Regions from separate parts of the Methylomonas sp. 2BW1-5-20 genome, predicted to be linked through region 1. Evidence: predicted binding sites of a transcription regulator. Region 1 holds the regulator's gene; the other holds the start of a gene.
What was found. Region 1 encodes HrcA, which represses chaperone genes, less so after heat shock. Its sites were predicted from a motif close to TNTTAGCACTCNNNNNNNNNGAGTGCTAANA; they were not measured.
Positions count from the first base shown of each region.

Region 2: groES (co-chaperone GroES) is a predicted target of HrcA. The motif match lies at 1,557-1,587, and genes of this name have one in related genera.

Region 1 is NZ_CP184127.1:2,774,941-2,779,408, forward strand. Features, by position in the region: gene dnaK (molecular chaperone DnaK) at 1-306, opposite strand, end outside; gene grpE (nucleotide exchange factor GrpE) at 378-1,019, opposite strand; gene hrcA (heat-inducible transcriptional repressor HrcA) at 1,070-2,110, opposite strand; gene ACH50O_RS12705 (hypothetical protein) at 2,445-2,579, opposite strand; gene ACH50O_RS12710 (glycine zipper 2TM domain-containing protein) at 2,659-2,967, opposite strand; gene ACH50O_RS12715 (TonB-dependent receptor) at 3,202-4,468, opposite strand, start outside.
Region 2 is NZ_CP184127.1:4,710,243-4,714,710, reverse strand. Features, by position in the region: gene groL (chaperonin GroEL) at 1-1,106, opposite strand, end outside; gene groES (co-chaperone GroES) at 1,163-1,450, opposite strand; gene ACH50O_RS21660 (HesA/MoeB/ThiF family protein) at 1,655-2,407, shown strand; gene ACH50O_RS21655 (hypothetical protein) at 2,462-2,668, opposite strand; gene ACH50O_RS21650 (cation-transporting P-type ATPase) at 2,849-4,468, shown strand, end outside.

The DNA.
Region 1 (4,468 bases):
CCAAGCATCGCCGTTGTTGGCTTCCATGATTTTGTAAGGCACCATTTTGATGTCTTTTTGCACCGCGTCTTCTTTAAAACGGCGGCCGATCAAACGCTTGATCGCAAACAAGGTGTTTTCAGGGTTGGTAACGGCCTGACGTTTGGCCGATTGACCGACCAACACTTCATTGTCCCCGGTGAAAGCGATGATGGAAGGCGTGGTGCGCGCGCCTTCGCTGTTTTCGATAACCCGCGCGGTGCCGTTTTCCAGTACTGCGACGCAGGAGTTAGTGGTTCCTAAATCGATGCCGATCATTTTGCCCATTGATATTCTCCAGACTTGAATTGGTAATAAATTAAAAAGTTGTTAGCGATATGCGGTTGATCGTATTAATTTCAAGCCTGCTCATCAATTTTTGCGCTATCCGCCGGTTTATCTTCGGCTTTGGCGACTACCACCATGGCCGGACGCAATAAACGGCCGTTCAATACATAACCTTTTTGGAATACGTTTAATATAGAATTCGGTTGCGCGGTAGCGCTAGGCTGCATCACCATCGCTTGATGCAATTCGGGATTGAATGGCTGACCGAGCGGATCGATGGTTTCGATATTGAATTTGGCGAACACCGATTCGAATTGTTTGATAGTCAATTCGCTGCCTTCTCGCAGTTTCACGATTTCGGGGCTATCGCCGGTTGCGGCTTGCAGGCCTAATTCCAGACTATCCAATACACTCAGCAATTCCTTGGCAAATTTAGCCAAGCCGTATTTGCGCTCGTCGTCCAAGTCTTTTTGCACGCGTTTTTTCAAGTTTTCCATCTCAGCCATGGTGCGGATGGCTTTATCTAGGTTGGCGGCGGCTTGTTGCTGAGCTTGTTCCAATTGTTCCTGCAAAGCTTCCACAGTGACCGTCGCGCCAGCGCCAGACGCTTCGCTAGGCTGTTCTTCGGCGTCGATAGGCTTGGTTTGCTCCAGGACTTCGGCGATCAATTCGCTATCCGACTGTTGTTCGTGGCTCGATTGCTGATGACTCATTACTTACTCCAGGGTTCTAAATTTTTAGGTTGGCCTAACGATAGGGCCATTTATTTGGGATTCAAGGCCGCGCCCAATAATTTTGCCGTCACGTCCACGAACGGAATGACTTTTTCATAGGCCATTCGGGTGGGGCCTATCACGCCCAACACCCCAACCACTTCGTCATTGACCGAATACGGCGCCGTTACCAGACTGCAATGATCGAATGCGCTGTAACCGGACTCTTCGCCGATAAAGATTTGTACGCCGTCGGCCTGCAGACATTGATCGAGTAAATGAATCACGCCGCGCTTTTGACTAAAAGCTTCGAACAGTTGTTTCAAGCGTTCCATGTCCGACAACTCCGAAAAACCCATTAAATTGGTCTCGCCGCTTAACACGTAATCGTCGTTGGGCTGCTGCGCGAAAGTCAGTTGCGCCATGCTCACCGCGTCTATCATGCCTTGATTGACCTGCCGCTGATCTTGCTCCATTTCTTTGATAATCAACTCGCGTATCTTGGCCAAACTACGCCCGGAAAATACCGAGTTCAGATAGTTTGCGGCCTGCTGCAACTCTGCAGGACTAAAGGGCTTTTGGGTGTGGATGATTTTGTTATGCACTTCCTCGCCGTCGGTGACGAAAATCACCAAGACTCGAGTGTTGGACATAGGCAAAAATTCGATATGCCGTAAGGTCGCAGTCTCCCGTCGCGGCAAGGTCACGACGCCGGCCATTTGCGTCACATCCGACAACAACTTGGAAGCCTTACTCAACACGTCGCTGGCTTTATCCGCCTGCCCTTGCAAGCCATGTTGCAATTGATCCAATTCGCTGGACGCCAAAGGCTTCACGGTTAATAAGCTGTCGACGAACAAACGATAGCCGCTTACCGTCGGCACTCGACCGGCCGAAGTATGCGGCGAATGGATCAAGCCCATTTCCTCCAGATCCGCCATCACATTACGGATACTGGCCGGACTGAGCTTAAGTTGCGGGTCTTTAGACAATAATCGCGACCCCACGGGCTGGCCGTCCTGGATGTAACGCTCAACCAAGGTTTTCAATAAATACAGCGATCTTTCGTTTAAATCTTGTCCGCCAGCCACGTCACCCCCCAATTTCGTTAGCACTCGATATTAGCGAGTGCCAGATAGCAAAGCTATCAGGTGGGTCCGGCATTGTCAACGCCGCGGTTTGTCTATTACCTAGCTAAACTGCGCGGGCAATCCCTTGGCGAGTATTTAGCCTGAGTATCGGAACAATTCCAGCCTAATTTTCAGTAACTTTCGCCGCGCATAAAAAAACCCCGTCAAGCCCTAAGGCTTGACGGGGTTTTGCGTTACGAACAATCTAACAAGCAGTACTACCTCAACGCATTACGCAAGTCCAAAATAAAACAGGTTACTTTTTTACCCTAACGCGCCGAAGGCTTTAATCTATTTATGCTCCCATTTGAGAGAAGGACAGCACGTAATAACTGTAGTAAACCACGGCGAAAAACAGCAGCACATTCAATAGCTTTTCAGTCCTGCTGTTTTGCTCTTGCTGATATTTTTTACCATTTTTCGTTCTCATTTGGCCCTCCTGTCGCATGAGTTACCTCAACATTAAGCAATGTAATAATTGTTTCGATGCGGAAATCGAAGACTAGCGATTATCGGCTCATACCGTTGCCTATCCATGCCCCGGCCGCCGCGCCGATGCCGGCCCCCAAGGGGTTGCCCTTGCTCATCTCGTAACCGGCCACACTCCCCAATGCACCGCCTACCAGACCCTGTGCCGATCTTTGGTCGTAACTGTTGTAACGCGACGCCGGCTGGGGTGCCGGCACGTATTGAACGACCCGTTCAACCTCGACATCCCGGCCATGTTGTCGATGATGCTTGTGATGTCCATGACCATCGGCCATGGCAAATGGCGCATGCAGCAGAAAAATTGCAACGATACTTGTCACTCTGAACATAAAAAGCCTGCTTTAGATAAAAGTTCTGAATTTATTCTAGAAGGCATTGTTTAAGTCTTGATTAGGAACAGATTAAGAACGGATGAAGAAGACGGCTTCTACCGACATATCGCTTATTTTTGTGAACTGTGCACGCAATGCCAACGCTGGAAACCCAATCAACCGCGCCCCCGGACGCTGGCTAACTTGCTAGCGTCCGAAATATATCGACGCCTAAAGCCCCAGCAACCCAGATCAGAAGCTATAAGAAATTTCCCCATATACTGTGCGCCCAGCCTGTTGGTAGAATGCCGAATACGCTCTATCCAACAAGTTATTCACCGAAAACGACAAATCGATATTCTTAGTAGCTTGGTAGGCAATCCGGGTATCAACCAGGAAATACGGATCGTAGCTGCCTGGCACCTTGGTGTATTGATCCAGATTTTGATCGTTAAAATAAGGCTGGCTGACGTAGCGGCCGATGATGCCACCGCTCCATTTGTCGTATTTTAAGTCCAATGCCCCACTAAACATGGTTTTCGGCAATTGCACCATTTGCTTACCGACGATCAGCGGGTTGGCGGTGTTTTCCTTAATTATCGAATCGTTCAAGGTGTAAGTGCCGTTAAAATGCAGCCAGTCCCAATAAAGTTTCTGCCGTAACTTCACTTCCACGCCTTCTACCTCGGCCTTGCCGGCGTTTTGCCGTTCGGTCAAGGTTTGCAACAAACCGGGAATCGGTATACCGCTTTTCGCGTAAATCAGATCGCTGATGTAATGATGAAAGTAGCTGACCGCAATCGTGGTGCCTTCGATAGGCGTGGCCTCACCACCCACTTCCCAGGAATGCATGGTTTCCGGCTTTAAGTTGGGATTCGGCTCTGTCAATACCGTTGAGGTTTGGGTATTACCGTACAACTCGAAATTGGTCGGCGGGCGGAAAGCCCAACCGGTGGAGGCAAACAATTTGTAGCCGTCGGCCGGCAGCCAGGTCAGGCTGAACTTCGGATTGAACTGTCCGACCGAACGCTCTTGATAGGTGCGGTTTACCGCCGGACTGGTACTTTGATTCAGACCCGAGGTCGACCAATCGTCATAACGCACTCCTATATGGGCAATCAAGTTGTGCAGAATCCACAACTCGTCCTGCAGATAAGCCGAATAGATGCTTGATTGACCCTTGCCCAGCGCGGTACGACTGCTGATCGAGTCCCAATTACGCCAATTGCCCAGAGCATAACGCGATTGGCCTTCCAGTTCGCTGTGGTTGGTGCCAAAACCGACAGTCAGAAAATTGCGCTGATCCCATAGAAACGGAAAGCGCAAGGCAACATTGCCGTCGATCCGGTTGCTGGGCGTCACCGTCAACTGGCCGCTGCCGCCGCTGAGCGAGTCCGATGCGACATTGGCGAACGGCGAATAGGTCTCGTGCTGCTGGTATTGGAAATCGATATTCAACTTCACATCATGACCGAAATCGTGTTTCAGATGCGTGAAATAACGCCGCGTGTCTTCTATC
Region 2 (4,468 bases), 1.9 Mb from region 1:
AGACGTTCTTGCAATTTTTCACGGTCGTAATCGGAAGTCGCTTCGTCGGCTTGGGCGCGGATTTGCGCTACGCGGCCTTTAATTTGGGTTTCGTCACCAGCACCGTCGATGATAGTGGTGTTTTCTTTGTTGATTTGGACACGTTTTGCAGTACCCAATTGGCTGATGTCGGCTTTTTCCAAAGACAGACCCACTTCTTCGGAAATCACCACGCCGCCGGTCAGAACCGCGATGTCTTCCAGCATGGCTTTACGACGGTCGCCGAAGCCTGGGGCTTTAACAGCCGCAACCTTAACGATACCGCGCATGTTATTGACAACCAGAGTTGCCAAGGCTTCGCCTTCGACATCTTCGGAAATGATCAACAAGGAACGGCCGGATTTAGCTACGCCTTCCAGAATGGGTAACAATTCGCGGATGTTGGAGATTTTTTTGTCGTAAAGCAGAACGAAAGGATCGTCCAGTTCTACGCTCATGTTTTCTTGCTTGTTGATGAAGTAAGGAGACAGGTAGCCGCGGTCGAATTGCATACCTTCAACCACATCCAGATCGTTTTCCAGGCCGGTGCCTTCTTCAACGGTGATAACACCTTCTTTGCCGACTTTTTCCATCGCTTCGGCAATGATTCTGCCCACAGACTCGTCAGAGTTTGCAGAGATGGTACCTACTTGGGCGATAGCTTTGTTGTCTGTGCAAGGTGTTGATGCGTTTTGAATCGCTGCCACCGCTGCGGTAACCGCCAAATCGATGCCGCGTTTCAAGTCCATTGGGTTCATGCCCGCCGCAACTGATTTCAAGCCTTCGTTAACAATGGCTTGAGCCAAAACGGTTGCAGTTGTAGTACCGTCGCCGGCTACATCGGAAGTTTTGGATGCAACTTCCTTCACCATTTGCGCGCCCATGTTTTCGAATTTGTCTTTCAATTCGATTTCTTTCGCAACCGATACACCGTCTTTGGTGATGGTTGGAGCGCCGAAGCTTTTATCCAACACAGCGTTACGGCCTTTAGGACCCAATGTAACTTTTACTGCGTTAGCCAGAACGTTAACGCCTTGCACCATCAGTGCCCGCGCGTCGCCACCAAATTTTACGTCTTTTGCTGCCATTTCTTATTCCTGAGATATTGGTTAAATTGAAAAAGAGTGTGTCGAACGAATTGGGATTAACCCAAAACACCCATGATGTCTTCTTCGCGCATGACGATGTATTGCTCGCCATCGACTTTAACTTCGGTGCCGGAATATTTGCCGAACAACACTCTGTCGCCAACTTTAACTTCCAGGGCACGTACTTGGCCGTTATCTAACGGTTTACCTGAACCCACTGCCAAAACTTCGCCTTCGCTAGGTTTTTCTGCGGCAGAACCCGGCAGCACGATGCCGCCAGCGGTTTTGGTTTCTTCTTCAACGCGTTTTACGACGATACGGTCATGTAACGGACGAATTTTCATCAATGTCTCCTTAATGTAGATAAAGTTAAAGGTTAAAAACTTAAAAGCTATTTAAAAAACGACTACACCCTTGCAGAAGAAGCGAGCTTTTAAACGGCCTCAAGCTTATTAGCACTCTCTAGCAACGAGTGCTAATAATATCCGGCTTTTGCACTCTGTCAAGCTCTTTGGCATCATTTACGTCTTACTCAATCCTTGTAAACCATGAACGACGAACAATTACTCCGTTACAGCCGCCAAATCATGCTGCCGCAAATCGATATTGCCGGTCAGCAAAAACTGCTAGATGCCAAAGTATTAATAGTCGGCGCCGGCGGCCTGGGCTCACCGGCATCTATGTATTTGGCGGCTGCCGGCGTGGGTCAGATCACTGTCTACGACGACGATCAGGTGGACTTGACCAATTTGCAACGGCAGATTGCTCACAGCACTGGCGATATAGGGGTGGATAAAGTTATTTCAACCCGACAGACGCTGGAAAAAATCAATCCGGGTGTAAAAGTGTTTGCACTCAAACAGCGTTTAGCCGGCGAAAAACTGCTTGAAGAAGTCACCAATGCCGATGTGGTGCTGGATTGCAGCGATAACTTCACAACTCGCTTTGCAATCAATCAGGCCTGCGTCGACCGGCAAACGCCGCTAGTTTCGGGCGCGGCGATCCGCTTCGAAGGCCAAGTCAGCGTATTTACGCCGGGTTTGCATGATAGCCCGTGTTACAACTGCCTATACCAGAGCGACGGTGAAGAAATGCAAAACTGCGCCCGCAACGGCGTAATTGCGCCGATAACCGGTATCGTCGGCAGCATACAGGCCCTGGAGACGATCAAACTAATCGTGGGTGCCGGCACGACGCTGACCGGCCGCTTGCTGCTACTGGATGGACTGACTATGGAATGGCACAGTATGCGCCTGAAGAAAAACCCAAGCTGTCCGACTTGTGGCGAGACTCAAGAATAACCCCCACAAAAAAGCCGGGCTGACCCGGCTTTTCTGACAAGAAAACTGCGTTACTTAACTTTTACCTAGCTTACCCTTCACTAAATTGACGACTTTGTCGACAGCCTTCAACAAAGCAGATTCACTATCGCCGTGCGGCTCGATGTCGCCGAAAGGCTCGCCATTTTTCATGGTATACATGTAAATAAAATACCCTAACGGTGCGAAAGCGAAGATGGCAATAATCAACATCAACACCAATAATTCGATAACTCCGCCCATAACTACCTCCAACTATTTGTTTTTATTTTAATTTAGAATAAGGTCTTAGACCTCGCATGCGACTATAACCCCATACTAAATAGGGAACAAGTACAAAATATACTTTGTCAACTTGTAGCTGCAGTAACGCTGTTGGATTGGCGTAACGCCCGTAACGTTTTTAATCACCAATCAAAGCAAATGAACAATACCCCGCAATCCGATTGGCACAGCCAAAGCCCGGAAACTGTCTTAACCCACTTTGCTGTAGAACTTGGTCAAGGTCTGAGTAGCGAGGACGCACAAAAACGGTTGAACGCCGCCGGCCCAAATCTTTTGACACCGCGCCGCAGCAAAGGCCCCTTGCTCTTGCTATTGGCGCAATTCCATCAGCCCTTGATCTACATCCTACTGTTCTCGGCGGCGACCACCGCATTTCTGGAGGAATGGACTGACAGTAGCGTCATTTTCGGCGTAGTCATCATCAATGCCCTGATCGGTTTTATCCAGGAAGCCAACGCCCTAAAAGCCATCAACGCACTGGCTCGAACCCTGAACATCAGCAGTAATGTGCTGCGAGACGGCCAACGCCGCAGTATCGCCGCAGCGGACTTGGTAGCCGGCGATTTGGTCTTCCTACAATCCGGCGACAAGGTGCCCGCGGATCTGCGACTGTTACAAAGCCGCGAGCTGAAAATAGACGAATCCGCATTGACCGGAGAATCGGTGCCGGCGGAAAAACAGGCGCAAACCTTACCGGCCGCCATCTTGTTAGCGGATCGCAGCAATATGGCGTATTCCTCAACCTTGGTCAGCTACGGCAGCGCCCTGGCTCTGGTGGTAAGTACCGGCGACAACACCGAGATCGGCCGTATCAACAGACTGATCGGCAGCGCCGAACCGCTAGAAACGCCGTTAACCCGAAAAATGAGCGAGTTCAGCCAGTTGTTGCTCTGGGTTATCATCGGCTGCGCGGCGGTTACTTTTTCGGTGGGCGTCTGGCGCGGTGAAACCATGTTGAATATGTTCATGGCTTCGGTGGCGCTGGCGGTCGGCGCAATTCCGGAAGGCCTGCCGGCGGCACTGACCATTACCCTGGCTATCGGTGTCTCGCGCATGGCCAAACGTAACGCCATCATACGCAAACTGCCGGCGGTGGAAACACTAGGCAGCACCACCGTGATCTGTTCCGACAAAACCGGCACCCTTACACAAAACCAAATGACCGTGCAATTCGTGCATGCGGGTGGCGAAGTGTTCGAGGTCAGCGGCAGCGGTTACACGCCGGACGGCAATTTCAGCAGCGACAAACAGCCGATAGACCCCACACTAAAGCCGGCGTTATTGGAATGTCTGAAAGCCGGCCTGCTCTGCAACGACGCCAGATTAGTCGCCGACGCCGATAATTGGAGCATAGAGGGCGATCCCACGGAAGCCGCCCTGCTGGTGGCCGCCCACAAGGCGGGCCTGCATCAGGCTAGCGTCAGCGAAGATCATCCGCGTTTGGACGCGATTCCTTTCGAATCGGAATACCAATTCATGGCTACCCTGAACCGCAATTTGACGGCGGACGCTCGGCATATTTATTTGAAAGGTTCCTTGGAAAGCCTGCTGGAACGCTGCGATAACGCCTTTTCCGCCGATATGCAATTACAGGCGCTGGATAAGAACCGCCTGAACCGACAGGCAGAAGCCTTCGCCGCGCAAGGCTTGAGAGTGCTGGCTTTCGCGCGCGCCGACCATGGCGACGATGCCGTCGATCATCGGGAAGTGCACGGCGGCCTAACCTTCCTGGGCTTACAAGCGATGATAGACCCGCCG